2 regions of the Pseudoalteromonas sp. T1lg76 genome follow, and region 1 is predicted to be linked to the other one. Evidence: predicted binding sites of a transcription regulator. Region 1 holds the regulator's gene; the other holds the start of a gene.
What was found. Region 1 encodes LexA, which represses DNA repair genes until DNA is damaged. Its sites were predicted from a motif close to TACTGTATNNNNATACAGTA; they were not measured.
Positions count from the first base shown of each region.

Region 1 (15,363 bases):
CCGCGGCCAGATAATAAGCCACTAACAGCGCGGCGTTACTGCCGGAAGGCTCATTACCATGGACGCTGTAACCCATGTACATAATCGCCGGAGCGGTTTTCGATGAGCCCTTGTCTTCGCCCGTCACTCGGGCCAGGTGAGCCTGACGCACCTGCTCAATATTGGCCAGTCGCTCGGGTGCAGCTATGGTCAGCATCACCAAAGGACGCTGCTCATGGGTATAGCCTATGGTTTGCATTTGCACACGATCGCTGTGCTCAGCTAGCTCACGCATATAATAAACCAGCTGGTCGTGACGCACATGCCACTGACCAACCTCATAACCCAGTACCGATGCCGGCGTGGGCACCTTAGGGTCAAATTGAACCTCGTCACCAAAATAGTAGCTGAGCGGTTGCGCGCTCAGGGATGAGGCAAAGGCAGTTAATAATAAAAGTAAAATTCGGCGCATTAGGATAACAGTGAGTTAAAAACCATATTCTCACGCTACCATTGGCTTAAAATTAAGCCAACTTTTTACGTTCAACACTGGCGACAACGCGATGAGCGGAGTATCATAGCCATTAACCGAGTAAAACAGTCAAGTATAGTGTTGTTACTATGATCACAATTTCAGAAACCGCGCAAAGTCACTTTGCAAAACTACTTTCAGAACAAGCAGATGGCACTAACATCCGAGTGTTCGTTGTTAATCCTGGTACCTCAGGGGCCGAATGTGGCGTGTCATACTGCCCGGCCGATGCGGTTGAAGAAGATGATATTCGTCTTAACTTCAACGGTTTTGATGCGGTAGTCGACAAGGAAAGTGCACCTTTTCTAGAAGCGGCGGAAATCGATTTCGTAACCGATAAAATGGGCACCCAACTGACCCTTAAAGCGCCTAATGCCAAGGCCCGTAAACTGTCGGACAATGCCACTTTGGAAGAGCAGGTTGAGCACATGCTGCAAACCGAGGTTAACCCTCAGTTGGCTAACCACGGCGGCCAGGTACAATTGGTTGAAATCACCGCCGAAGGCATTGCCGTGCTGCAGTTTGGCGGCGGCTGTAATGGTTGTTCCATGATCGATGTCACGCTAAAAGAAGGCATCGAGAAGGAAATGGTCGCTAAATTCAGCGAAATCACAGGCGTTCGTGATATCACCGAACACAGCCATGGCGACCACTCTTACTACTAAGTTTGCGACGCTGATTAGCGCTTGGGCGCCAAGCCCAAGCGCAACCTCAAACCCTTTCTTATCGGCCTTGGCATTTTTACCAATCATTTCGTCTTGTTATTGCAGTAAAGCATCCGCCTTTAGCAATTGACGATAACGCACCGCCAGACTAATGCCACGCAGCGCCATAAAGGCGGTCATGGCTGCCCACAGGGCATGATTTCCCCAGCCTTGGGTTAACACAAAGACCCCGAAAAAGCCCACTAAGGCAGATAGCATCATGGTGTTGCGCATATCCTTGGCACGCATAAGACCGACAAAAATACCGTCGAATAAAAAACAACTCATGGCAATAAGCGGCATCAGCACCAGCCAGGGCAAATAGGCGATAGCCAGGCTGTTAACCTCGGGCACATCGGTGAGCAAGCGGATCACCTGCTCCCCAAAAACATAAAAGCCCACAGCATAAAGCACCGCAAATACAGCACCCCACTGTAAGCTAATACTTACCCACATTCTAATACCATGCACGGATTGCGCCCCACGCGCCTGCCCCACCTTGGCCTCGGCGGCATAGGCAATGCCATCCATGGCAAAGCTGATCAAGAGCAGGAAGTTCAGTAGTACCGCATTGGCGGCCAGCACCACATCCCCTAAGCGGGCACCGTAAAAGGTCATAAAGCTAAAGCACAGCTGCAGCATTAAGGAGCGCAGGAAAATATCGCCATTGAGGCGCAGCAGGGCACCCAGTTGCAGCAATCGGGCGCCGAAGGACCAACACCAGTGCAACTGCAGCTTGGCAAACAATCGCGATACCAACCACAGGGCAAAGGCCAAAGCGCAATAATCGGCGATCACCGAGGCCAGGGCCGCGCCCTTAACGCCCCAGCCAAAGCCGACTACAAAGAGAATATCCAAAGCGATATTGATGATATTGGTGAGCAGCACCAGTAAAAATGGACCACGCCCGTATTGCACGCCGAGCATCCAGCCCAGCAGCACCAGGTTCACCAAGGCCGCCGGGGCACTATAAATACGAATATAAAAATAATTAAAGGCCTGCTCCATGGTTGGCTGCGAAGCATCGGCAAGCAGCGCCATCAGCGACCCCAAAGGTTTTTGTAACAGCAACAAGAGCAGCGCCACCGCCAGCGCCAGCATTAAGCTTTTTTGCAGCGCCTGCACCAGCTCTTGCTTGTCTTCGGCGCCAAAGGCGGCGGCGATAAGCCCGGTAGTGCTCATACGTAGAAAGCCGGCGAGCCAAAACAAGATGGAAATAACCGTTGCACCCAGGGCAATACCTGCTAAATAATGGGCGCTGCCGAGGTGGCCGATAACCGCGGTATCAACCAGGCCTAGCAAAGGCACCGTGATATTAGATAGAATCATGGGCCCGGCAAGCAGCAATAAGCTTTTATGGTGAGTGTTGTTATGTATAGAAAATTGTCCCATTTATTCTTCTCTTTATGCGCCCTGTTTGGCGCCTCTGCCCAGGCAGCGGTTATTTTACAGTATCATCACGTCAGTAAAACCCTGCCCAAGGTAACCAGTGTCGAAGCCGATACCTTTCGCGCCCATTTACAGTATTTGCAGCAGCATGAATTTAAGGTAGTTGCCCTGGATACCCTGCTAAGCAGTCTGCAACAAGGGCAAACCTTTGACGATAAAACAGTGGCTATCACCTTTGATGACGGCTATGACAATAATATCGAGCAGGCCGCCCCTATACTGGCGGAATTTGGCTACCCCTACACCATCTTTGTTAATCCGGCTTTGATCGACGAACAAAAAGGCTATGTGATGACCTGGGCACAACTCAAGGAGCTCAGCAAACAGGGCGCCCTGATTGCCAACCACAGCAGCCGTCATGATTATCTCCATCATCGCCTTGAAGGAGAAAGCGAAGAGCAATGGCGCAGCCGCATTAAAGCCGACCTCACCAGTGCCGAAAAACGTATCGAAGAGGAAATTGGCTACAGCCTGAAATACCTGGCCTACCCTTATGGCGAGTTCAATAAGGCACTGCAGCAGGTGGTGAAAGAGTTAGGTTATATAGGCATAGGTCAGCACTCGGGTGCCCTGGGCCCAGGCAATGATTTTACCCGCCTGCCGCGCTTCCCTGCTTCTGGTTTTTATGCCGACCTGGAAACCCTGGCGACCAAGCTGGAGTCCTTGCCCTTTGCCCTGGCCAAGCTCGACTATAGCGACACTGTAACCGCCGAACCGCGTCCCAAGGTCACCCTGGAATTTGCCGAAAAGGGCTTTCATAACAATCAGTTTGCTTGCTATGTCTCCGGCCAGGGTCAAGCAGAGATCAAGTGGCTCGACGGCAATCACGTGACCGTGCAGGCCAAACAGGATTTAAAACCCGGCCGCGCCCGCTATAACTGCACCGCCCCGTCGCTGCACAAATCGGGGCGTTATTTGTGGTTCTCCCAACCCTGGGTGATCACCCAGGGTAATAGTCAATAATCGCCTTTAGCTCGCGTACCATGACCTCGGTATTGATGGTCGGTACCGAGCCGGCAACAAATTCTGGCTTAAAGATGGCGCGGATCTTCCCATCCGGGTCCACCAGCACCACGGAAGCACTGTGATCCACCAGGTAGTCGCCTTCCTGCTGCTCGCTAATGGCGTACATCAGCCCGAGGTTTTGTACAAAGGGATAGAGGTCCTGATGCGGGGCCGAAACCGCCTTGTACTGAGGATTAAAGTAGGTGATATATTGGCGACGTTTCGCCGCCGTATCCCGCTGAGGGTCCACAGATACAAACCACACATTCAGGTTATGATCTTTTACTTGCGTCTCGACCTGGCGCAATTTCGCCAGCGTCATGGGGCACACATCCGGGCAGCTGGTATAGCCTAAAAACAGCAGATCCCACTGCCCTTGTAAATCGGCCACACCAACTCGCTCGCCATGCTGATCTTCCAGACTAAAGGCATTTATCACCCGTGGCTGCTCATACACCAAGGCCTCCACATGCAATTCCGGCTTGCTACAACCCAGAGTCAAGGTTGTAAGCGCCCCAATCAGCCACCACTTAAGCGACATAAAATACCCACTTATCAATAAATAATGCGACAAAGAGTAACATTAAATGCAGGATAGAGAACTTAAAAACACGCATTGCCGATTGATGCTGAGGCTCGCGCTTTAAGCGCCAGGCATAGGCGATAAACATCAGGTTAAGCGCCGATGCCGCCAGCAGATAGAAGAGCCCGGACATGCCGATCAGATAGGGCAACACACAGACCAGAGCCAAGAGCACGGTATAACCGAGCACACAGGTTTTACAAAAATCGATACCATGGGTGACCGGCAGCATGGGAATATTGGCGCGGCGGTAATCCGCTTCACGGGCAATGGCCAGAGCCCAAAAGTGCGGCGGCGTCCAGGCAAAAATAATCATCACCAAAAGCCAAGGCGCGGCGGCCAGCTGCCCGGTTTCACTCACCCAGCCCAATAACGGCGGCATGGCACCGGCCAAACCACCAATGACGATATTTTGCGGCGTTGCCCGCTTAAGAAACAGGGTATAAACCACCGCATAGCCCACCAGCGCCAGCAGGGTTAACAAGGCGGTCAGCCAGTTGGCAGCGCCGACTAGGGCAACAAAGCCAATGCCACCGAGCAGCGCGGCAAAGGCAAAGCCCCGTCCCTCACTGACCTTCCCCTGGGCCACCGGGCGATGGCGGGTGCGCGCCATCTTCGAGTCTATTTCACGGTCGACAATATGGTTGATCACCGCCGCCGCCGCCGATAGTAAACCAATGCCGAGCAGGCTGATCAGCTGCAGCACCCAGGAGCGCCCCATATCCGGCGCCAGGGCCAGGCCAACCCAGGCGGTCAGTACCAGCATCAGTACCACCTTGCCCTTGCACATGGCCAGGTAGTCGCGCCAGCTTGCACAGTGCGACAGAGAGCTCGTTAAGGTTATTGCTTTACTCATAATTCTTCTCCTTCGCGCCTAACATTTTCGTTTTTGTAAATAGCACAACCGCACCAGGGTCAGCAGCAACAGCAGGGCCATCAGGTTATGCGCCAGCGCCATCAACAAGGGGATCTGCAAATAGATCAGGGCAACTCCCAGGGTGAGTTGGGCCGCCAGGGCGGCACCGACCGCTAAGGCCGCATTTTTAATGGTGCGCGAATAGGCAGCTTTATATACCCGCCACATGGCCGCACCGACAATCAAGAGTGTCATCAGAGCGCCAAAGCGGTGCAGCAGGTGAATAGACATGCGCGACTCGTAGGAGAGCACCCCATACTCGTAATTGGCATGCTCCATAGGCAAATGGAACACCTCGGCCAGGGAAAACGCCTCACTGCCTTCACACAGGGGAAAACCAACACAATGGGCGGCGGCATAATTGGCCGCCAGCCAGCCCCCTAAGGCAATCTGCACTACTACCATACTCAAGGCTGCCATGCTCCAACCCTGCAAGCTCTTGGCACCTGGGTCGCCACCGGGCACGGGGCGACTGTGGTTGCGCAAATACAAGAGCCATAACAGGCTGGCAATGGAGAAACCACCGAGCAGGTGGCCCATCACCACCAGAGGCTGAAGGTTCATGGTCACGGTCCACATACCCAACATGGCCTGGAAGATCACCAAGAGCACAAGCACCGTGGGCAAACGCACCGGCATACGGACCTGCTTGCCATAACGCCACGCATACAGGGCAATGGCGAGGATCAACAGCCCCAGGGTGCCGGCAAAGTAACGATGCACCATTTCCTTCAATGCCTTACCCTGATCCACCTCCATACCGGGAAAGTTTTCCTCCACCGCGGCGATTTCATGGGCCTTATCGGGCACGGTTAAAAAGCCATAACAGCCGGGCCAGTCGGGGCAACCCAGACCGGCATCGCTCAATCGCGTATAGGCCCCCAGGCCCACCACCAACACGGCCAATAAAGCCGTAGTTAACACCAGAAATTTATAGTTTTTTGTCATACTGGCCTCTTTAACTGCTACGCGCATAATTAAGTAGTTTTTTTAGGTCCTTCAACAATCCCTTGTGTACCAAGCGATTGGCGTCGGCTTGTGGAGCAAAGTCATACTCCAGCACCACCAAACCATGGTGGTCGATTAAATACAGGCTGCCGGCATTCAGCTGCGCCGGAGCCCTGTTAATATGAATACTGGGCATGTCTTGCGCCTTGGGTGCTGCTTCGCCCAAGACGGCAATGCGCACCTTGTCTTTATTTTTACCCAGAGCCACATAGAGCGACTGCAGGTCCTGCCATTGCTGCGCACAGCCCTGACAGGGCTCGGTATTAACCAGGGCTATGGTCCAGGGCGATGGCGGGTATTGCTGCCAGTCGCTCAGTTCTACCTGCTCGCTCATCAGCCGCCCTTGATTACTCTTATGGCCGGGCAGCCAGCCGGAATACAAAACCGCCACAGCGGCAACAATGGGCAGCAAAAAGCAGCCGATAAATAACATAAGGGGTTTAGGTAGCTGCATGCGTTCTCCTTGCTCGCCAATAGGCACTTAAAGCAATCACCAAGGCCGCCAGGGCAATTAAAAACCACTGCCAGGCGTAGGCCTTGTGCTTGTCTGCGGACATGGTGACCGGCTGGTAATGGGGGATGGCGCCTATGCCATCAATGGCATCTTGGGCATAGACCATAAAGGGATATATGGGTTTGCGGGTTTGCTCGCTCATCTGGGTGATGGCGATCTCTTGAATACGTTTGGGCCAGCCTTGCGGGGCCTGAGTTTCGCTCAGGGTAAACTGCGCCAGTGGGCCTTCTTTGACCAATGCCTGAGTCAGGGTGATCCCTGATGGCAAGGTGATAGTGGGCAGTTCATTGCGCTTGCTGGGTGCCGGCACAAAGCCGAGATTGACCAACAGCCAGTGACTGGCGCCAGGCGCCAAGGCCAGCACCAGCAAATCATAGCCGACTCGGCCCTGATACACCTGATTGTCCAGCAGCCAGTATTCGCTCTGCAACTGAGCATCAAAGCGCACCTGCAAACCGGTGGCATCTTCGCTTTCGATATAGCGCAGCGCCTTGGTCAAAGGCATGACCCCCTGAGCCGACCAGGAATCCAGCAGCTGTTGTCTTTGCTGTTTTTGTTCTGCCCGTTCAAGTTGCCAAAAACCCAAGCGAGTACAAACAGTTACCGCGAGGATAACCAGCCCTATCCATAAAATTGCGCTAAGCTTAGCTGTAAACACTCAACCACCAACCTCGGAGTATCCGTATCTTGCTTATTAAAATTATAATTATTGCGCTCTTGCTGACCGTCATTTACACCCTTTTCCGCGCCTTACTGGCGATGATAAAAGCCGATAACAAGGTGCCTATGTCGCGCTATTTGGGCAAACGCGTTGCCCTGTGCATCTTGGTACTTATTATTATTTTGCTGGCGCAGCAGTTTGGTCTGCTGCGCTTTAATCAATCACCGATCACAACACATACACAAATACAAACAGGCACAGCCACACCACATCTACAAAGTGCCAGTACCAGGCCGCCGCTTGAAAGGCGAAATGCTTTTCGCTGCTAAAGTGGCCCTTTAACACCCGGATCCAGACCACAATAAGCATTATGGTGCCCAGGGTTACGTGCAGGCCGTGAAAGCCGGTAAGCAAGAAGAAGGTATTGCCGTAAATGCCGGAATCCAGCTTCAGTCCTAAATCCTGATAGGCATGCACATATTCATAGGCTTGCAGGCCCAAGAAACAGATACCAAGAACTATGGTCAACAGCAGGAACAAGGTCAGTGGCGTGCGCTTATCTTTTTCTATGGCGGTGTGAGCAAACTGCAAGGTTACCGACGACACCAAGAGGATAATAGTGTTGATAAGCGGCAGCCCCTGCCAGCCCATGGCCTGGGTGCTGGTGCCATCCGGAGTGCTTTCCAGCGGCCATGCAGATGTGAATTCCGGCCATAACACTTCGCCCGTCATCACATTATTGCCATCGCCACCGAGCCAGGGCACCGCCAGCATACGGGCGTAGAACAAGGCGCCGAAGAAGGCGGCAAAGAACATCACCTCGGAGAAAATAAACCAGCTCATGCCCTGTCTGAAGGAGCGATCCATCTGCATCGAGTAGAGACCGCCATGGGACTCGCTGATGACATTACGAAACCAGCCCACCAGCATGTACAGCAACACGGCAATACCGGCAAACAACAGGTAATGGCCATGGCTACTTTCCTGCTCCATTTGCATCACGGTTAGACCCGCACCGGCGGCGATAAAGAACAGCGCCACCGCGCCGACTATCGGCCAGGGACTTTGCGCCGGCACATAGTACTTTTGATACTCTTCACTCATATTCATGCCTCATTTGGGTTATCGCGCCGCCGCCACTAACGACTCGCTATGCTTGGCGCTGATATCAAAAAGCGTATATGACAGCGTTAGCTCCTCGTATTCGGGGGGCAACGCCGGATCGACATAAAATCTTAATTGATATTCTTGTTGTTCGTTGGCCTGCAAGGTTTGCTGGTCAAAGCAAAAGCACGCCAGTTTATGTAGGTATTTTGCCGCTAACCCAGGAGAGACAGACGGAATGGCTTGCATCACCCGGGCCTGATCGCTGGTATTGGCCGCCGCAAAGGTCACTAGGCTCATCTCGCCGGGCTTAACCACCACAGACTGCTGCTTAGCGCTGACCTTAAAGGGCGCACCGCTTTGGGCATGGGTGGTAAAGCTCACGGTAACCTCACGGCTGTTATCCACCCGCTCGCTTTGCTGCGCCTGCTCCATGGAGGGTTTGCCGTTAAGGCCGGTGACATCGCAGAACACGTCGTACAAGGGCACCAGCGCAAAGGCAAAGGCGAACATCGCCAGGGTGCCTAATAAGAGCTTTCTTAACAGCGGCATATGGTTCATTTATTTCACCTCGGGCGGCGTTTCAAAGGTGTGATACGGCGCCGGTGAAGCCACCTGCCACTCTAAGCCCTCGGCTCCGTCCCACACCTTGGCCGGGGCCTTTTCGCCAGCCTTGATGCATTTAAACACCACGGCCACAAACAGCAGTTGCGATAGACCAAAGGCAAAGCCGCCGATACTGATGATGGCGTTAAAGTCGGCAAACTGCAGCGCATAGTCGGGGATACGACGCGGCATGCCCGCCAAGCCAACAAAGTGCATGGGAAAGAAGAGCACGTTGACGCTTATCAGCGACATCCAGAAGTGCCACTTCGCCAGGGTGGTGTTGTACATATGCCCGGTCCATTTCGGCAGCCAGTAATAGGCCGCGGCCATAATGGAGAACACCGCCCCGGTAACCAGCACATAGTGGAAATGCGCCACCACGAAGTAGGTATCATGGTATTGGAAATCCACCGGTGTAATCGCCAGCATCAGGCCGGAGAAGCCACCCAGGGTAAAGAGCACGATAAAGGCGATGGCAAACATCATCGGCGCTTCAAAACTGATGGAGCCGCGCCACATGGTGGCCACCCAGTTGAACACCTTGACCCCGGTGGGCACGGATATCAGCATGGTGGAGTACATAAAGAAGAGCTCGCCGGCCAGCGGCATGCCGGTGGTAAACATATGGTGCGCCCAGACCACGAAGGACAACAAGGCAATGGACGCGGTGGCATACACCATGGAGGAGTAGCCAAAGAGTTTTTTACGCGAAAAGGTGGGCACTATGGTGGAGATAATACCAAACGCCGGCAAGATCATGATGTACACCTCGGGGTGACCGAAGAACCAGAAAATATGCTGGAACATCACGGGATCGCCACCACCGGCGGCATTAAAGAAGTCGGTGCCGAAGTATTTATCCGTCAGTACCATGGTCACCGCCCCGGCCAGAACCGGCATTACCGCAATCAGCAGGAAGGCGGTGATCAGCCAGGTCCATACGAACAGCGGCAGCTTCATCCACTTCATGCCCGGCGCTCTCAGGTTGACGATAGTCACTATGACGTTAATGGCACCCATAATGGAGCTGATACCCATAATATGGATGGCAAACACAAACAGCGCGGTATTGTCGTTGCTGTAGGTGGTCGACAGCGGCGCGTAGAAGGTCCAACCAAACGCCGGGCCGCCCCCATCCATAAACAGCGACATCAGCAAGATCGCAAAGGCGAAGGGCAGGATCCAGAAGCTCCAGTTGTTCATGCGCGGCAAGGCCATATCCGGCGCCCCGATCATCATGGGGATCATCCAGTTGGCCAGGCCGGTAAAGGCCGGCATCACCGCACCGAAGACCATGATCAAGCCATGCACCGTGGTCATCTGGTTAAAAAAGTGCGGGTCGACTAATTGTAATCCCGGCTGAAACAGCTCGGCGCGGATCACCATGGCCATGGCGCCGCCGGTTAAAAACATCAGCAGCGAAAACAGCAGGTATAGCGTGCCTATGTCTTTATGGTTAGTGGTAAAGAGCCAGCGTTTAATGCCAGTCGCAGGCCCGTGATGTTCGTGTGTTGCAGCTGCTGTACTCATTGTTCTTCCCCATCAATAAAGGCCTGGATCGCACTTGGTTGCACCGTATCGCCGGTGTCATTACCAAAGGCATTACGCTGGTAAGTAACAACGGACGCGAGCTCTTTAATAGTGAGCTGGCTAACAAACGCCTGCATGGCGGTGCCAGGTTTACCGTGTACCACGATATCGATGTGGTCTTTGATTTCGCCGGTCGCGATTGGGCTGCCCTTGATTGCCGGGAATACTCCGGGAACGCCGAGACCAGTCGGTTGGTGACAGGCTACGCAGCGGGTCATATAGATCTTCTCACCAGTGCTCATGAGCTCGTCATGAGACAAGGTTTGGTCGAGTAAGGCAGCATCGGCATCGGCCTGGTCTAACATCGCTTGTTTTTGCGCCGCCAGCCAGATATCAAACTCCTCAGGGGATTTCGCTTCAACCACCACGGGCATAAAGCCGTGGTCCTGACCACACAGCTCGGCACATTGACCGCGATAGATACCCTCTTCGTTAACCTTGGTCCAGGCCTCGTTGATAAAGCCTGGGTTGGCGTCTTTTTTCACCGCAAAGTCCGGCACCCACCAGGAGTGAATAACATCGTCCGAGGTCATCAGAAAACGCACTTTTTTACCGGTTGGGATCACCAGCGGCTTATCCACTTCCAGCAGGTAGTTTTCGCCTTTATTCTCGGCATTTTGAATTTGCTCCTGAGGGGTGGCCAGCAGCGAATAAAAGCCCAGATCATGGCCCATGTATTCGTAATGCCACTTCCACTGCGAGCCGGTCACCTTAATGGTGATGTCCGCCTTGCTGGTGTCTTCCATGGCGATCAAGGTCTTGGTCGCCGGCACCGCCATGCCGATAAGGATAAGAAAGGGAATAGCGGTCCAAAGAATTTCGACCTTAGTGCTTTCATGGAAGGTGGCGGCGGTAACGCCCTTGGATTTACGGTGCCTGAGCAAGGCCCAAAACATGACCGAGAATACGATCACCCCAATCACACAGCAGATGATAAATATCGTCATATGCAATTGGTAAACATTCTCGCTGATATCCGTCACCCCGGGGCGCAAGTTGTACTTGCTGTTGGCCAAGGCCAGATGGGGAGCAAACAAACACAGCAACATGAGGGAGCAAAGCTGCTTCATGTACCATCTCCTTAACTACGCGCAACGCAAAAAGGGAAGAGGCAATTACTGCTAGCCAATCTTCGTTATTATTATGCTTGGACTGGCCGATTCAATTTTCTGCAAACAAAGTGCGCAAAAAGCAACCAGCAAAGCCTGTAATATAACCAATTAGTCAAGAATTGAGCGAATAGCAAGAAATGAAGCGTTTTTGTTTTTCTTTTTTAAATAAATATTTGGGGGATATTCAAACTGTTAGCGCGTAAGGAAAGAAAGGAGAAAAGCGCCGTAAAACCCCCAATAAACGGCGTATCGGGGGCAAAAATACCGAATAAAACCTACATCCAGTCGGCGTTTCGAATTACACCAACGGCTAAGCCCTCAATATCAAAGGATTCATGTTCTAAATCGACTTCGATGGGAGCAAATTCTTCGTTTTCCGCATGCAGGAAAACCTTGCGGCCCGCCTTTTCCAGGCGCTTCACGGTTACGTCGTCACCCACTCGGGCTACCACCACCTGACCGTTTTCGGCCACTTGCGCACGGTGTACCGCCAGCAGATCGCCATCAAGAATACCGATATCCTTCATACTCATGCCGTTAACCCGTAGCAGATAATCCGCCGCCGGTTTAAACAACATGGGGTCGATTTGGCAATGGCTCTCGATATGCTCCTGCGCCAAAATGGGCTCACCGGCGGCAACCCGACCGATTAACGGCAGGCCTAATTGCTCCGGCTCTTCTTCCTCAACCAGCTGAATACCGCGGCTGGCACCGGGTTTCATTCTGATCACCCCTTTTTTGGCCAGCGCCTTCAGGTGCTCCTCAGCGGCATTGGCACTGCGAAAACCTAATGTTTGTGCAATTTCGGCGCGCGTCGGCGGCATGCCTGTGTCTTTAATAAAGACTTTGATCAGCTCTAAAATTTGCGATTGGCGATTAGTTAAAGGGCGCATACAACTGGTTTTCCATACAGTACATTTAACTGTGAGTATATACAGTTGTCAGAAAATCGCAAATATATTCAATGATTTTGCTGCTGCCACAGTCAGGAGTTATTTCTAAGCTGTATCAGCGACTGCGCAAATACTTGAAAAAGCGCCTACAGTTATAGGTAGCCGATTTCGCATCGAAGCATTTTAAATGAAAGAAGGAACCCAATATGCTCTGTATCAGCCTAGATAATGAACATGATATTGGCGTATTTACCCCCCATGGCGAGTTGTCTGCCGCCGACTTTATAGCCGCCGTACGTATTATAGATCCCTATATAGAGCGTCATGGTGGACTCAAGGGGCTGATGATAGCCACCCGTCACTTTCCCGGCTGGGATTCGTTTGCGGCCTTGTCGGCGCACCTGCGCTTTGCCCGCGACCACCATAAGAGAATCAGCAGGATAGCCGTAGTTACCGACTCTCCCCTGGCCATGCTCGGCGAGCATTTAACGGCGCATTTTATCAGTGCCGAAATCAGAGCCTTTCAATATGACCAGATGGAGCAAGCACGTAACTGGGTGAGTGAGGCCGATTAAAAACTGCTGTTGGGCGTTTCTAAAAATGCTGTTTCCTCTGGTGTCGACCGACGCCCGAGTATAGCGTTGCGATGCGGGTAGCGACCAAAGCGGTCGATAATCGCCTTATGGGCCAGCTCATAGGAATAACTCTCCAAAGGCCGAAACAGGTGCTCGGCAAGCATATGAATGACGGCACTTTCGCTGTGCATATAAGGCATGTATAAAAAGCCACGCTCCTGCTCATTGAGCAGCAGGTCGTAGCCCTTTTCTAACGCATGCTGAGCCAGGCATAAGGCCTGAGCATCCTGGGCAAAGGCACTGGCGGTATCGCGATAGATATTACGGGAGAATTGATCGAGCACGATAATTTCACTCAGGGCACCGTGGGCACTGCTACGCCAATGATAGAGCTCTCCCCGACTGGCGGCGCGGTGAGTCTTGGCAAACAGCTCGGTAACCCTAGCATCGAAGGTCGCACTCTTTTTAAACCAGTCCTCGCTGTTGCACTGGTTAAACCAAAAATCATACACGGATTGAAAGTCCATAGACCCTCCTTCAACATTTACACCCAGGTCGTTACTGACAGTCTAGTCAAATCCGGCCCTCAGGTGATAGCAAGGCCGCCGAAGATATCGCCGCCCTGTTCCTCTTTTTGCGCTCGCTAACCGTCGTAAAAGGCTTGCAGAAGCCCAGGCGAGTGCAGCACTATGTGGAACACAGTGCCAATGAGTGCAAATAACCCCCTTTAACCATGCCGCCGTATAAGGAATCTGTATGAGTATTCAGAATCATGAAAACGATCTACCGGTCACAGAGCAGCCAGACTCGAGTGTAAGCGAAAACACCCCAAGTATTTGGGCCCAGGAAATCGATTTTGATCTTTGTCGGGAACTCGACCTCGGCGTTGGCGCCAAGGGCACGCTTATGACCAAACTCGGCATTGAAATCAGCGAAATCGGCCCGGATTACCTGGTGGCCACCATGCCAATCGACAACGAGCTCTACAACCCCATCGGCATAGTCCACGGCGGCGCCTACGTGGTACTGGCCGAAACCGTCGCCAGCTACGCCGCCAACTTCGCCGTCGACATCAATAAATATTACTGCGTCGGCCAGGAGATCAACGCCAACCACCTCAAAGCCTCACGCACCGGCACGCTCAAAGCCGTAACCAAACCCGTGCACCTGGGCGGCCGCTCATCGGTGTGGGAGATTAAGATCTACAACAGCGCTGGCGATTTGTGTTGTATTTCAAGGATGACCGCGGCGGTGGTTGAGAAAAGGAGTAAAAGCGCAGGGCTTTAATGGGGGATTGTTCTAGCGAGTTTGGTGTTCGCTCTTTAGAACGATTTGCAATTTGAGATCTTGTCGGGTCGCCGACTACGACTTAGAGGAAATGCTTGTCCATTTCCTCTAAGAACTCCTAGGACACCCCAACATTTGCTTGATGCTTCCGCATACTGTGGCGGCCAACGCACACAGCGAAACTCGACATCGTGTCTCGATTCGCTTAACTCGGCGTCCTGCCTCGTTGTGCTACCCGCCCCACCATGCTCAGCGCAAATGTAAGGGGGCTCAGCATGGCGGTGAGATTTGCGTAAATTATTTAACTATTGCCACATTGGCAGTTGTTGCCAATGTTCTGGAAAACCCATAGGGGCTGTGTCAATATCATGATTATCTATCAACGCTTTTAACCTGCTCTTCCAACTATGTTCAGGGCTAATTTTATCCAACAAAAAGGCTAGCATTACCAGTGTGTTGTATAACTCGCGGGGACTATGAGCGTTGAGGCTCTGTATTAGGTAATCAGGGCCATTATGTGGCAATTTCATGCGAAAGGTGAAATCTCGGTTCCATAGCCGAGCATGATGGGCACAGATATTTCTCGCAGTGGTTAGATGGTGAAGGAACGAAGCAAGCACAGCTTCATTAAGATCATAAACCTGCGCAATGTCCATACGTATACGGCGGCGCTTAAGATTGCCGTAACAACGCGATAACCACCCAAAGCTCATAACTTCACTGATAATCCAGATAGCAGGTGTGGCTTCTTGGTATTTTTGGGCCTGCTTCTTAATATTCCTGTCGGAAGTTCGATTTACTTCACTGAGCAAGTTATCCAAGAAGGAGTCATGAGCGAAATCCTT
Region 1 covers NZ_PQCE01000034.1:3,297-18,659, reverse strand. The annotation lists gene C2M35_RS12530 (M14 metallopeptidase family protein) at 1-451, opposite strand, end outside; gene nfuA (Fe-S biogenesis protein NfuA) at 601-1,176, shown strand; gene dinF (MATE family efflux transporter DinF) at 1,273-2,607, opposite strand; gene C2M35_RS12515 (polysaccharide deacetylase family protein) at 2,587-3,627, shown strand; gene C2M35_RS12510 (SCO family protein) at 3,605-4,210, opposite strand; gene cyoE (heme o synthase) at 4,200-5,108, opposite strand; gene C2M35_RS12500 (COX15/CtaA family protein) at 5,127-6,116, opposite strand; gene C2M35_RS12495 (transmembrane cytochrome oxidase associated protein) at 6,127-6,630, opposite strand; gene C2M35_RS12490 (SURF1 family protein) at 6,617-7,348, opposite strand; gene C2M35_RS12485 (DUF2909 family protein) at 7,378-7,680, shown strand; gene C2M35_RS12480 (cytochrome c oxidase subunit 3) at 7,580-8,455, opposite strand; gene C2M35_RS12475 (cytochrome c oxidase assembly protein) at 8,474-9,016, opposite strand; gene ctaD (cytochrome c oxidase subunit I) at 9,017-10,591, opposite strand; gene coxB (cytochrome c oxidase subunit II) at 10,588-11,721, opposite strand; gene lexA (transcriptional repressor LexA) at 12,039-12,656, opposite strand; gene C2M35_RS12455 (STAS/SEC14 domain-containing protein) at 12,863-13,231, shown strand; gene C2M35_RS12450 (DUF924 family protein) at 13,228-13,758, opposite strand; gene C2M35_RS12440 (PaaI family thioesterase) at 13,988-14,518, shown strand; gene C2M35_RS12435 (Abi family protein) at 14,824-15,363, opposite strand, start outside.

Region 2 (15,363 bases), on a different contig from region 1:
GAGAATACGTGCCTGCTCTTGGCATTCATGGCTCTGCGCCGAGTAGAAGCTCAAGGCAACGATATTGTCTTCGGAAGTTTGTCCTAAAACCTGCTGAATATTTTCAGCAGTAAGTTGAATTTGATTCGTCATGGTTAAGTTGCCATCTATTTAGAATTAGGCTTTGATATGGAGTCAAAGATCACAATTACAAGTGTAAGGAATATTATGGGTTTTCTGCAAAATATGACAATAGCGAGCACGGCGTTATTATTAACCACGGCATTGCCCGCCGACGCCGCTATTAAGGTTAACGAGCGCCTGCCCGAGCTGGAAAAGCTCTATTTGGACTTACACCAATCCCCTGAGCTCTCGTTACAAGAACAACAAACCGGCAAGAAAATCGCCAAGCAACTAAAACGTCTGGGCTTTGAGGTGACCACAGAGGTGGGCGGTTATGGCGTGGTCGGACTGCTAAAAAATGGTGCAGGCCCCACTATTATGATCCGCACCGACACCGACGGTTTACCCATCACCGAACAAACCGGCGTTTCCTATGCTTCTAAGGTGAAGGTGCTAAATAAAGAAGGGACTGAGGTCGGCGTGATGCACGGCTGTGGTCACGATATTCACATGACCAGCTTTATTGGCACCGCCGAGCACTTGGTCGCCCACAAAGACCAATGGCAAGGCACCCTAATGATGGTGGCCCAGCCCGCCGAGGAAGTGGGTGCCGGCGCCAAGGCCATGTTAAATGAAGGGCTCTTTAGCCAGTTTGCCAAACCAGATCATATTTTAGCCCTGCATGTCAGTGCCAGTGTGCCCGCGGGTAAGGTTGCTTTAAAGCCGGAGTACACCATGGCCAGCGTCGACTCTGTTGATATTCATGTCAAAGGCAAAGGCGGCCACGGTGCTTACCCGCATACCACTATCGATCCCGTGGTGCTGGCTTCTCGTATCGTGCTGGCCTTACAAACGATCACCAGCCGCGAGCTCTCTCCTCTTGAGCCTTCGGTAGTCACCGTAGGTTCAATCCATGGGGGCAGTAAGCACAATGTTATTTCCAACGAGGTCAAACTCCAGCTGACATTACGCAGCTATAACCCGGCGGTACGCGAACAACAGATTGCGGCGATTAAGCGCATTACCGCAGGTATTGCCGCCAGTGCCGGGCTTGAAGAATCACTTTACCCTGAAGTGGTGGTTCATGAGGCCGAGTCTATTCCCTCGACCTACAATAACCCGGAGCAAACCGCTCGCGTCACCCAGGCCATTAAAGCGGCCATTGGCGCCGATAATGTTGAGTTGACCGAGCCAGTCATGGCCGGTGAAGACTTTGGTTTATATGGCCGTACCGAAGACAAGCTGCCTATTACCCTATTCTGGCTAGGTGGTGTAAACCCGGATACTTATAAGAAGGCAATGAAAAACAATACCCAGTTGCCGTCATTGCATTCGAGTAAGTTTGCTCCGGATTACCAAAAGGCGATTCCAACAGGGGTCAACGCCATGAGTAATGCAGCATTGGCCTTGTTTAATAGAAACTAAGCCTGAGCTTTACTGCTTTTCGGGCGCGGGCTTTTTCTTCTCGCGCCCTTAAACTTCCTTTTTACCTGACTCTTGATATGTGAAAACTGACGACTGTCACAGGTTTTTGCTTCTTCTATTAATGCCCCTAGTTGCCCAACCAAGGGCTGCATAAAATCATCGTACTTAAGCTGTTTCTCTGCAATTTGTGCCAAGGCCATTTCCCAATGAGCGGTCATATCCGGTGTTGAAAGGGTGTAAGGCAAGGCATTGATCAGCGCCACACCCGTTTCTGTGGCAACAATGGTCTTGCCACTGCGAGCAAGGAAGCCGCGGGTAAACAATAACTCGATAATGCTGGCGCGGGTCGCCTCTGTACCCAGGCCATCGGTTTCCCGCAGGACCTTACGGATATCCGGGTCTTTCACATAACGGGAAATAGCGGTCATCGCTGCAAGCAAGGTGGCATCGGTAAAATGCGCCGGTGGTGTGGTGTTTTTATCTAAACGCCGCGCATCCTCGCACAGTACCTGCTGACCCACGCTTAAAGGCGGTAAGCTAGGCGCTTCTTTTTCTTCTTTATTAGGCAACAACACCTTAAAGCCGCGTTCTATCTCTTCTTTGGCCTTGGTAGTGAACGTGCCGCCGGCTATCTCTGCTTCCACATCGGTTTGGTGATAACGGTAGGCCGGCATAAATTGCATCAGGTACTGGCGACAGATCAGCTCATAAACACGGCGCTCCGTTTCTGTGAGCTGCGCCGAGGTCTTTTTATTGGTCGGCACTATGGCATGGTGAGCGGCAACCTTGGCATCGTTAAAGCAACGTGCTTTTCTTAACGGATCCGCGGTAGCCAGCTGCTCTTTTGAAAACACGCCGTTGGCAATCACGCTATCGATAATGTCGGGCGCCTGCTGAAAATGATCCTTAGGCAAATACCTATTATCCGAGCGTGGATAGGTGATCAAGGTATGTTTTTCATAAAGACTTTGGCACGTATCAAGTACCGCTTTAGCTGGCAACCCGAAGCGCTTGGCGGCATCGATTTGCAAGGCAGAGAGATTGTAAGGCAAGGGCGCCAGTTCTTGTTTTTCAGCCCTTTTGACCTGAGTGATCAATCCATGCTGCCCCTTGATACGGGAAACAACGTTATCGGCCAAGGCCTTGACTAATACCCGACCCTGCTCGTCCTGATAAGGTTGGCAGGCTTCGCTCGGTTGCCACTTTAAAGTAAAGCCTTGTTGCTCTTGAGTGCGCATCAGGGCTTCTACTTCATAGAAGGGCTTGCTGACAAATTCTTTAATTTCTTTATCCCGCGCTACCACCAAGCCAAGGATGGGCGTTTGCACCCGGCCAACGGAGAGCACGCCCTTATAGCCGCCTTTTTGGCCCGCAAGGGTATAGGCCCGGGTGAGGTTCATGCCAAACAGCCAATCGGCACGGGAGCGCGCCAAGGCCGAGACGCTAAGTGGAATAAATTCCGCGTTGGCACGCAATTGTCCAAGGGCCTTTTTCACTGCGGGTAAATTTAGGTCACTGATCAGTAAACGCTGAATACTTTGCTTTTTAGCCTTGCTCACATTGGCTTGGGAGATCACCTCATCGACTAAGAGTTGCCCTTCCCTGTCGGGGTCGCCGGCATGAACAATTTGCGAAGCTTGCTTGATCAGCTTTTTGACTAAGGTAAGTTGTTTGCGGGTTTTGCTCTTGGCTTTAAGTTGCCATTGCTGTGGCACTATGGGTAGATGCTGTACTTGCCACTTTTTATAAGCGGCATCATAGTCATCGGGCTCAGCCTGCTCTAATAGATGACCGATACACCAGGTCACGCAATCGCCATTGCCCAGCTCGATATAGCCGTCTTTTTTGTTATGGGGTTTAGGTAAAGCGGCAGCAATGGCACGCCCAAGGGAAGGTTTTTCGGCAATATATAGCTTCATAGCACAACAACTGTTCATCCATACAGTAAGAAAGAGTGTAGTGCATTTTTACTTTTGATGAAAGAGTATTAAGAGCTAGTGCCCACTAAGTAACGCGCACCCATGCTTTAAATTGCTACCGAGCCACTTCAAGTACTTAACCCTTTATTTAAAATCCGCAGATTAAAAACAACTACACTGGCTCTAAGTGGTCGAAAATCATCACCGCCTTTGACCTGGTCACGGAATCCCCCTAAAATTGGCGCTCTTAGCAATTCAGTAACGAGAGCGCAGGCAATGGCCCAAAAAAAACCAGAAAACCTCACCTTTGAGGACGCAATCAATGAACTGAGCCAAATTGTCACTGAGATGGAACAAGGCGATATGCCGCTGGAACATTCTTTAAAGCAGTTTGAACGTGGTATCAGCCTGGCCAATGTCTCGGCGCAAAAACTGGATCATGCACAGCAAAAGGTAAGCATGCTGATGAGTAATGATCTCGACAGCGAATTAACGCCTATGGACCCTCAAGAGTAATAGTCACTGTGGAATTAAAACAAGCCTTAGCGCAAGCGCAGCAAGACGTAGTGCACACCCTGGAAAACTATTTCCACAGCCAGCAAGATGCCCAACCAAGGATCCTCGCGGCCAGCCAATACAGCGTACAAAATGGCGGTAAACGACTGCGTCCGTTTTTGGTTTATTGCGTCGGCTCCATGCTCGGTGCCAACAAGGGCGATCTTGATAAGACCGCCGCGGCCATCGAATGTATTCACAGCTATTCCCTTGTGCATGATGACTTGCCAGCCATGGACGACGATGAATTACGCCGTGGTCGCCCCACCTGCCATATTGCCTATGATGAAGCCCATGCCATTTTGGCCGGTGACGCCTTGCAGAGCATCGCCTTTGAATTGCTAAGCAGCAGTGACTTTAACCTAGAGGCTGGTGCGCAAATTCGCCTGGTACAAAGCCTAAGCCGAGCGTCTGGTTTGCTCGGCATGGTCGGCGGCCAGGCCCTGGACATAGCCGCAACAGGAAAAGACATCAGTTTAAGCGAGCTTGAGCAGATACATAATGCCAAAACCGGTGCGCTCCTAAGCTGCGCCATCGAGCTTGGCTATTTATGCGCCCCCAAGGGCGACAGCGATACGCAAGCGGCACTGCAAAAATACGGCAAGGCCATCGGCCTGGCATTCCAGGTGCAAGACGATATTTTAGATATAGAAGGCGACACCCAGACCTTGGGCAAACCGCAGGGCTCGGATGAGGCCGCCAGTAAAGCCACCTACCCGGCTCTGCTTGGCTTAGATGGCGCAAAAGCCAAACTACAGCAGCTCTATGACGAGGCCATTACCGCCCTCGATAACCTGCCCTATGACACCAGGATGTTGGCGCAACTGGCGCAATACATCATCGCCCGAGATCATTAAAAATTACTACAGATGGCCGTGCCCATTTTGATATACTCGGGCCATCGCAGTGAAGGATAATAAAACGCATGAATTTGGATAGTAGCAAGTATCCCCTTTTAAATCAGGTCGATGAACCTGCACAACTGCGCGACCTCGCTCAAGATAAGCTAGGCGCGTTTAGCTATGAATTGCGGGACTACCTACTGAACTCCGTATCACAAAGCAGTGGCCATTTTGCCTCAGGTTTAGGCACGGTGGAGCTGACTGTGGCGTTGCATTATGTCTATAACACGCCATTCGACCGCTTGATCTGGGATGTGGGTCACCAGGCCTATCCGCATAAGTTGATCACAGGTCGTCGCGAGCAAATGCACACCATCCGCCAAAAAGATGGCCTACACCCTTTTCCTTACCGTGGCGAAAGCGAGTACGACACCTTCAGTGTGGGTCACTCAAGTACCTCGATTTCTGCGGCGTTAGGCATGTCTATTGCGGCGCAAAAAGAAGGTAAAGGACGTAAAACCGTAGCCGTGATCGGCGATGGTGCTATTACCGCAGGTATGGCCTTCGAAGCCATGAACCACGCCGGTGATGTGAAGTCGGATATGCTGGTGATCCTCAACGATAACGAGATGTCTATCTCGGAAAACGTGGGCGCCCTGAATAACCACTTCGCTCGTATTCTTTCCGGCAGCTTTTACACTAATATTCGTGAAGGCGGCAAAAAGCTGCTCTCCGGTCTGCCGCCGGTCAAAGAGCTGGCCAGCCGCATGGAAGAGCACCTGAAAGGCATGGTGATCCCTGGCACCTTTTTCGAGGAGCTGGGCTTTAATTACATCGGCCCCATTGATGGCCACGACGTTAATATGCTGGTCGACACCCTGCGCAATATGCGCAACCTTAAGGGTCCGCAGCTACTGCACGTGAAAACACAAAAAGGTAAAGGTTATAAGCCTGCCGAAGCCGATCCTATCGGTTACCATGCGGTGCCCAAATTCGACCCAAGCGAAAGCAAGTTACCCAAGTCAAAGCCTGGCGCGCCGACCTTTTCCAAGGTCTTTGGCGACTGGCTATGCGATATGGCCGCCGAAGACAGCCGCCTGATGGCCATTACCCCGGCCATGCGTGAAGGCTCAGGCATGGTGCGTTTCTCCAAGGAATACCCAGAGCAGTATTTTGATGTGGCCATTGCCGAGCAGCATGCTGTGACCTTAGCCGCCGGTTTTGCCTGCGAGCAATTAAATCCTGTGGTGGCGATTTACTCATCTTTCTTACAGCGCGCCTATGATCAGCTGATCCACGATGTTGCCCTGCAAGAGTTACCTGTGTTATTTGCTATCGACCGTGCCGGTGTGGTTGGCGCCGATGGTGAAACTCACCAGGGCACCTATGATTTAAGCTTCTTACGCTGCATTCCTAATATGGTGATCATGGCTCCGGCCAATGCCAACGAATGCCGGAACATGCTTTACACCGGCCACAAGCTGGATAAGCCAGCAGCGGTGCGCTATCCCCGTGGCAGCGCCGGTGAGGGTGAATTCGATGCACAAATGCAAGCGCTTGAAATTGGTAAAGGCCGTGTGCTTCGTCAAGGTAAAGGTGTGGCCATACTGTCATTCGGTACCCTACTCGAGTATGCCGAGCCAGCCGCCGAAGCACTGGATGCCACCTTGGTAGATATGCGTTTTGTTAAGCCACTGGATACGGCGCTGATTGATGAATTAGCCGCTACCCATGAGCACCTAGTGACCTTGGAAGACAATGTGATTGCCGGTGGTGCCGGCTCAGCGGTGAGCGAATATCTGGCACAAAGCAAGCAGCTTAAACCAGTATTGCACTTAGGCCTGCCGGATGTCTTTATCAAGCACGGCACCCAGCAGGAAATGCACGCAGAGCTTGGCCTGGATAGCGCCGGTATCGAGCGACAAGTTAAAGCTTGGTTAGCGTAACTAGCAAAGCTAAATAAAAGCAAAAAGGAGCGATATCGCTCCTTTTTTCTGTCCGTGTTTTGGCTCATAGAGGCCAATGACTTAGCTCTGGCTTAACGCATCCAAATCTTAATATCCGCCAGGGACGAGCTCTGCAGCGTCGCTATCTGCTCATCAAGATTCTCGCTTTGCTCGAACTCAAAGGCATCAAGCTGATCATCAAATTCGATATGTGCACAGCCATCACCGCCGCGCTTTTTCACTTGATGCAGGGCGATATCCGCCAGATTCACAGAGGTTTCCCACCCGATCACCTGGCCGCCTAATAAAGGCATGGGATAGCAGGACCAGCCCAGGGAGGCGCTGAGGTTAATCTTTTTACCATTAGGCAGTAAGAAGCTCTTACTGGCGATGGACTTACACAGATTACGCACAAAGAGATTAACCTGATCGACCTCAAAGTCACGCAGCAGCAATAAGAACTCATCGCCACTCCAGCGCGCCACATAGTCCGACCCTTGAGTACAGGAGTTAAGCAGGGTGGCCATTTGCTGCAAGCAGCTATCGCCGCTTAGTGGCCCGTAGGCATCATTTATACGCGAGAAGTTGTCGATATTGACGATTACCAGCACCAGGGCACGACCCTGCTTTTGCAAGGACTCTGCATTGCGCTGATAGTGCTCTATATCCTTGGGCAGCTGATCGAACAAGAAGCGGCGGCTGCGCAGCCCGGTCAGCTCGTCGGAATGGCTCACTAACTTCAACTGAGAGTTAACCTGATTGAGCTTGTCGTTGGCGTCACGCAGCTCCAGGGTGCGCTCTTCCACCAAGCTTTCCAACGCCGCCTGTTTACGTCGCTCCTGTGCCCTAAAGACCCACAGCAACAGATACAAAATAAAGAAGAAGCAAGAAACGATCAGCAAACGGAAGTAAATGGTTTCATCAAACCGACGTGGCACGGTAAAGGCGTACTCGGCGCTGCTGGCCTCTTGCCAATTGCCGCTGGTGCGCTTGGCTTCAAGTTGAAAGACAAAAGGCCCGGGCGGTAAATTGGTATAAATGGCCTCGCGGCGATTGTTGGCGTAGCGCCAGTCATTGTCCAAACCCTGTAAGCGATAGCGAAACTCCACTTCCGCCGGCGCATAAAAGTCGATGGCGGTGTAGCTGATGGTAAGGTCACGCTCATCGGTATCAAGCACTGGTTTCTTGCCCAAGGCGCCCGTGTAAAGGGTGCGTCGTGGCGTCGCTATGCTTTCCACCTGAGGAGCTAGAGGATCCTGGCCAAACAGCTGCACGCTTTTGGGAATTTCCACCACCCCCTGCAAACTGGGGTACCAAATCGAACTGCCATTATCGGCAACCGCATCATGGCCTAAACCGGCACAGCACTGGCTGGCCTTACCGTCTAATTGGCGGTCGTAGGAGGAGATCACCTGCTCCACCTGCAAGTTGCCTATTTCATCGGAGAATTGCTCCACCGGCATGCGATACACACCCTTCATGGTGCTGACCCAGACCCGCTGCAGATCTTTGTCATAATGCAAACTAAAGATGGAGCCATAAGGCAGACCGTTAGAAACATCAAGCTGATGCCAGCGCCCCTTGGTACTGCGATAGAAAAGGCCATCATTGAGTGAGCCAACTAAAGTGCCCACACCGTCTATTTCTAAGATACTGGTGACATAAGCGCTCTCAAGGGCGGTGTTATCACCGGCACGCTCTATGCCCTTGTCGGAGAAGATATAGCCGCCCTGACTGGTGCCGATCAGGCCGTATTTGCCCTTATCGACGACAAAGGTGATAAATTTACTGTCGAGCACCGCATTGTAGTTAAAGGGAGTCAGCCCCTTATAACCAAGGCGATACATGCCGCGACCTGTACCAAACCAAAGCCCACCGGCGCTGGCCTCACTAATGGCAAACACAGGGTTAAGGCGCAGCTCGCGCGCTTCTATATTAAAGAGTTCTTCATTTTCAAAATAGAGGACACCGCGGTCGGTGGCAATATAGAGGCGCTCGCCGACAAAATGCATATCGTGCACGGCGCTGCGTCTGAGCTTGGCGCGAGGAATACGATTAACGAAGTTATTGTCCTGATCGAAATAGCCGACTCCAGAGCGGTTGGCAACCCAAAGTTGCCCCTTAGGAGAGAGGGTCAGCGCCATCACGGCTTCGGTCATGCTTGATAAGGCATTGTGGCGCTCTACCCGCCCGGCATGCGCCAGCCACAAGCCTTCACTAAAACTGGCCAGCCAAATATTATTTTGATCGTCACGGTAAATGTCTGAAAACCAGATGCTTTGATCCAGTGCTGCCGGCTCCACCCACTGCCACTCTTTGGAGTTATCGCGATACAAAAGGCGGCCATAGGTCGAAATCCACAGCGCCCCATCGGAGTCACTCATAAACTTATAAACGGCGGCATTACTGGCGTTTGGCAAGGCAAAGGGACGTAATTCATCGTCTATATCAAGGAAATAGGCGCCGAGCTCAGACGCCAGATAAAGAGTCCCTTCAAGCCAGGCCAAATCATGAATTATGGTTTGTGCCAAGCGCTCGGGCAAGGTCACCCGGGCGGTGATTTTTAAGCGCAGCCTGGATGATGAGGACGACATATTGGTTAGGCGCAAGAGGTGATTTTCACTGACCAACCAAACACCTTGCGGCGCCAGTGCCATCTTACTGACGGAAATCTGGTTAATCGCAGTTAATCGGCTTTGCATGCGGCCGCTGCGGCGGCGCTGCTCTTCGTCAAGGTGGAAGGCAATTTGGTTACGCTCGATATAAAAAAGTTCGCTAGCGGCAACCCAGATATTGCCCTTGTCATCTTGCAAGATATCACGCACCGGACCGCTAATGCCGAACTGAAAGTAGTTCATCGAATTGGGGTCGAGCACAGAAACCCCTTTCTTGGTGCCGATCCACAGCAGGCCTTCTTTATCTATCAGCAGCTTGTTAATGGCATTGCTGCTTAGGAAGTTGCTGTTTTGCTCATTAAAGTTGGTGAAGTGCTCGCCATCGAAGCGACTGAGGCCGAACTGGGTGCCGACCCAAATATAACCCTGATTGTCCTGGGTCACACTCTTTAAGGATTGCGAAGGCAAGCCATTACGTGTGTTCCATTGTTTGACTACATAATCGGTAATAGATGCCGACGCCGTTGATGTTATCAGCGTCGCCGCCAGCAGCAAAAGTGACTGTAAAAACCGCAGCAATGTCACACCCATGTTCAAAACTTATAGTCCAGGCAAATAACCTACTTTAATTAACGCCTGTAGGCAAATTAGAGAGCAAATCCCGGCCAAAATATCGTCTGCCATAATGCCCAAACCACCGTGTAGGCGTTTATCCAGCATGCGTATCGGTCCTGGTTTGGCGATATCGAAGAAGCGGAATAATAAGAAGCCAACCAAAAGCGTTTGCCAATTCAGCGCCGCACCTATCATGGTGATATAAAAACCAGCCACCTCATCCCAGACGATTGCCGGGTGATCGTGTACGCCCAAATCATCAGCTGTTTTGCCACAGGCCCAGATACCCAGCACAGAGATCACCACCGCAAACACCAGTTGCAGCCACAGCGGAAAGTTCATGGTCATAAAGATAAAGGGCAAGGCGGCAAAGGTGCCGACAGTGCCAGGCGCCTTGGGGCTTAAACCTAGGCCAAAGCCAAGACCTAAGAACTGATGGCCACGGCGTAAATTATAGCTGTTACTGGTCATGCTTAGCATGCGTCATCCTCGGCAAAATGTTCAAATCCCATGGCGCTGATATCCAGCTTATGCTCACCATCAAAGACGTCGACTTTGCCTTCGCCACCGCGGATCTGGCCGATACACACGGCATCGATACCATACTGGTTAAGCTTGTTATCGAGCATGGCCTTGTGGTTTTCCGGCACCGTATAAAGCAGCTCGTAATCGTCGCCATAGGCCAGAATATACGGCCATTTGGCTTCACCCTCGATACTTTGGCGGAACGCCTCAGTGGTAGGGATCTTATCGGCCTGTATGGTGGCACTGACCTGAGACATCTCAAGGATGTGCTCTAAGTCCGCCAATAAACCATCGGAGATGTCGATGGCGGCACTGGCATAACCGCGCAGCACCTGCCCCGCAGCAACGCGCGGCGTCGGGTATTCAAGCTTATGAGTTAATTTTTTCAGCCACTCCGGGTCTATGTCCAGGTGTTGCTTGCGTGCTTCCACCGCCAATCCGGCATCCCCAAGCGGGCCGGTGACATAAATCCAGTCGCCTGGCTTGGCACCACTGCGGGTAATGGCCTTGCCTTCGGGAACCGTGCCCTTGGCACAAACGGTTACCGTAAGCGGCCCTTGAGTGGTATCGCCCCCTATGATCTGGACATTAAAATACTCGGCAATTTCATGCATGCCCGCAGTAAATTCTTCCAGCCATTGCGCATCGGCATGAGGCAAGGTTAAAGCCACCGACACCCAGGCCGGCTCGGCGCCCATGGCCGCCAAGTCGCTCAGGTTTACGGCGATGGCTCTATGTCCCAAGGCTCGTGGTGACATATCTTCAAAGAAATGCACGCCACTGACCATGGTGTCTGTGGTGACCGCCAACTGGCTATTTTGCGGCACTGTGACTAGAGCACAGTCATCCCCAATACCTAAGTTAACGTCGCGACGACTGATGCCACGGCCTTTAAAGTAGCGATTAATTAATTCAAATTCTTGCATACACAAAAAAGCCGGCCTGAGCCGGCTCTCCTTGTTGTCAGGTGCTTAGCTACGCAGTTCCTTGACCGCCTTATCCAGCACACCATTAACGAATTTATGGCTGTCTTCGGCACCAAAAGTTTTTGCCAATTCAATGCCTTCGTTAATCGCTACCTTGTAAGGTACGTCTTCACGGAACTTTAACTCATACGCGCTTAGACGCAGAATGGCTTTCTCAACCATGTCGATGTCTTCGTAAGGACGCGTTAGGTGCGGAGCCAAAATGGTGTCCAACTGTTTAAAGTTAACGGCCACGCCACGAGCGAGATCTTTAAAATACTCTACATCAACCTTAGAAATGTCGTTCTCAAGCAACATATTCTGTTCGATGTCGGCAATGGCATTGCCACTCATTTGCCAAGAGTAAACGGCCTGTAGGGCCAATACGCGCGCTTTGCGTCTAGCTGCTGGTTTCACTGTGAACCCTTAAATTTTGTCTAAAACATTAACCATTTCTAGGGCACTTAGTGCAGCTTCGCCACCCTTGTTGCCCATTTTTGTACCAGCACGCTCAATGGCTTGCTCGATGCTTTCCGTGGTTAATACACCAAAAGCAACTGGTACATCATACTCTAGCGATACTTGTGCCAGACCCTTGTTCGACTCACCGGCAACCAGATCGAAATGCGGTGTGCCGCCACGAATAATAACGCCAAGGGCGATAATGGCATCGTGCTCGCCTTTAGCGGCAAGACGCTTAGCCACAAGTGGTAACTCAACGGCGCCCGGTACGTAAACTACTGTGATGTCGTCGTCACTGACGTTGCCAGTGCGCTTTAACTCATCCACCGCGCCATCAAGTAGGCTGCTGCCAATGAAGTCATTAAAACGTGAAATCACGATGGCAAATTTTTTGCCCGGTGCAAACTTGTTACCTTCAATAATTTTCATTTATAAACCTTTATTGATATTACCAACGCGTGATGCGGGGCGAATTAGGGGGTATCGCAAAATTGCCGCGCATCATACCATAACTGAAAAAAAATAGCTGCTTATTCTGGCTGTACGTATTCAACCACTTCAAGGTGGAAGCCTGACAGCGCATGATACTTCTTCGGCATGCTCATCAGGCGCATCTTGGTAATGCCCAAATCCGCAAGGATTTGCGAGCCAATGCCCACGGTACGAGAGGTGCCCTGGAATTTACGATGATTGGCCTGCTGACCTTCATCTTCCATGGCAAACGCCTTGACCATGGCTTCGATATCCTCGCTGCACTCTTGTTTGCCAAGAATAACCAGTACCCCTTCATTTTTGGCAATGTAATCCATGGCCTTAGAAAGCGTCCAGCTGCGATCGGCACCGCGATCGGATAGCAGAATGTCGTTAAAGGTACTTTGCAGGTGCACACGCACTAAGGTTGGGTCGTTAATTTCACCCTTCACCATGGCATAGTGAAGCTGACCATCGATAGTGTCTTTGTATGTTACCAGCTCGAACTCACCATGCTCGGTCGGCAGCTTACACTGGGCAACCTTCTCAATGGTGGTTTCATTAAGGTTACGGTACTCAATCAGATCGGCAATGGTGCCCATCTTAATACCGTGCTCCTTAGCGAACACTTCCAGCTCAGGGCGACGAGCCATGGTGCCATCTGGGTTCAGGATTTCGACAATTACAGACGACGGCTCAAGACCGGCCAGACGGGCTAAGTCACAGCCAGCTTCGGTATGACCAGCTCGGGTTAAAACACCACCAGGCTGGGCCATAATCGGGAAAATATGCCCAGGCTGAACGATATCCTCGGCTACCGCGCCTTTGGCCACGGCGGCCTGCACCGTGCGTGCGCGGTCGGCGGCGGAAATACCTGTGGTTACGCCCTTGGCGGCCTCAATAGACATGGTGAAGTTGGTCGAGAACTGGGCGCCATTGTTTTTCACCATCAGCGGCAGTGCCAATTGCTCACAACGCTCTTGTGTCAGCGTTAAGCAGATCAGGCCGCGGCCATAGGTCGCCATAAAGTTAATCGCATCAGCACTGATGTGCTCGGCGGCAATAATCAGGTCGCCTTCGTTTTCACGATCTTCGTCGTCCATCAAGATGACCATTTTGCCATTTTTAATGTCTTCGATGATCTCCGCTGCGCTATTCAAACTCATATCTTGCCCACTATGTGTTATTTGATAAATCCGGCCTGCACCAGCAGGCTTTCGGTTACTGTTGATTCTGCTTTCGGAGCTTGCGCCCCTTGAATTAGGCGCTCCAAGTAACGCGCTATTTGATCGACCTCGAGATTGACCTTAGTGCCAACCTGAAATTCGGCGATCGTGGTTTGTGCCAGTGTGTGCGGCACTATGGTTAATTTAAACTGGTTGCCGTCGATTTCATTAACGGTCAAACTGGCACCGTCGATGCACACCGAGCCCTTGTAGGGAATATATTTCATCAGCGCTTCCGGCGCCGCTAACCAATAGTCGATGGCGCGGGCATTAGGGCTGACTTTTACCACCTCGGCAATGCCATCCACATGGCCGGAAACCAGGTGCCCACCCAGGCGTGAAATCGGCTGCAGAGCCTTTTCTAAATTGACCCGCTGGCCGCGCTGGTAATGCGCAAAACGCGTCAGTGACAAGGTCTCTTTTGAGACATCGGCACTAAAACCATCGCTGAATTTTTCAGTAACGGTCAAACAGACGCCATTGGTAGCGATACTGTCGCCAAGCGCGACGTCACTCATGTCCAAGTTGTCACTTTGTACGCGCACGCTTAAGTCGCCATCAACCAAGGTCAGGGAGCTGAGCGTGCCCGTTGCTTCAATAATGCCTGTAAACATGGCTATTCTACTCTAAGTTGTTCTAAGGTAAGGCGAATATCCTCACCAACTGGGGTCATATCGCTAAAGTGCAGGGTTGGCACTTGAGTCATGGCCGTAAAGGGGCCCATAGTTAACAAGCCTTTGGCATCACTGCCCATTAATTTTGGCGCAATATAAACAATGTAGCTATCAATAAGTTGCTGCTGCGCCATGGCACCGGCCAGGGTCGCCCCCGCCTCCAGCCAAACTGAGTTAATATCGCGCTGCGCCAGCTCCGCCAGCAAGGCGTCGAGATTAACCTGGCCATTTTCAAGGCCTTCGCACATCAACTCGGTTACATTGTTGGGCCACAGGGATTGTTTATCAAGCTCTTTGCGCGTCACACTGGCTGTGCGTGAGCGCACTAATAATATCTCGCCGGGCTGTTGAAAAAGCACTAAATCCGGGGTCAGCCGATAACGGCTATCTAAGATCACCCGCAGCGGTTGGCGCACCTCCGGCAGCACATACTCGGCCAGTTGCGTGTCGTCCAAACGCACATTGAGCTTAGCGTCATCCACCAGCACGGTATCGGCGCCACTTAAAATGGCACAGTGCTGGGCGCGAAACGCCTGCACATCTTTACGTGCCTCGGGCCCGGTGATCCATTTACTCTCACCATTGGCCAGGGCGGTTTTACCGTCCAGGCTGGCGGCCAGCTTACAGGTAACATAAGGGCGCCCGGTGCGCATGCGCTTTAAAAAGCCGAGGTTTAGCTTTTCGGCTTCATCGCCAAGCAAACCAGATGCGACTTCTATGCCCGCCTCGGCCAGCATCTTCATGCCGCGACCACTGACCTGTGGATTAGGGTCTTGCATGGCGCAAATGACTTTTGCCACCTTGGCCTTGATCAGGGCGCCGGCACAGGGGCCGGTACGGCCGGTATGGCTGCAGGGTTCCAGGGTTACATATGCGGTAGCGCCTTCGGCCTTGTCACCGGCCGCCGCAAGTGCATGCACCTCAGCATGTGCTGTCCCCGCTTGTTGGTGAAAACCTTCACCGATAATCTGACCATCTTTAACCAGCACACAGCCGACATTGGGATTGGGTGTGGTGGTGA
Region 2 covers NZ_PQCE01000006.1:1,291-16,653, forward strand. The annotation lists gene C2M35_RS02065 (tetratricopeptide repeat protein) at 1-132, opposite strand, end outside; gene C2M35_RS02070 (M20 metallopeptidase family protein) at 208-1,527, shown strand; gene C2M35_RS02075 (DNA topoisomerase III) at 1,524-3,446, opposite strand; gene C2M35_RS02080 (exodeoxyribonuclease VII small subunit) at 3,723-3,962, shown strand; gene ispA ((2E,6E)-farnesyl diphosphate synthase) at 3,971-4,858, shown strand; gene dxs (1-deoxy-D-xylulose-5-phosphate synthase) at 4,927-6,789, shown strand; gene C2M35_RS02095 (diguanylate cyclase domain-containing protein) at 6,882-9,995, opposite strand; gene C2M35_RS02100 (phosphatidylglycerophosphatase A family protein) at 10,005-10,490, opposite strand; gene thiL (thiamine-phosphate kinase) at 10,493-11,470, opposite strand; gene nusB (transcription antitermination factor NusB) at 11,516-11,926, opposite strand; gene ribH (6,7-dimethyl-8-ribityllumazine synthase) at 11,936-12,400, opposite strand; gene ribBA (bifunctional 3,4-dihydroxy-2-butanone-4-phosphate synthase/GTP cyclohydrolase II) at 12,502-13,608, opposite strand; gene C2M35_RS02125 (riboflavin synthase) at 13,626-14,282, opposite strand; gene ribD (bifunctional diaminohydroxyphosphoribosylaminopyrimidine deaminase/5-amino-6-(5-phosphoribosylamino)uracil reductase RibD) at 14,285-15,363, opposite strand, start outside.
Region 2: C2M35_RS02075 (DNA topoisomerase III) is a predicted target of LexA. The motif match lies at 3,455-3,474, and genes of this name have one in related genera.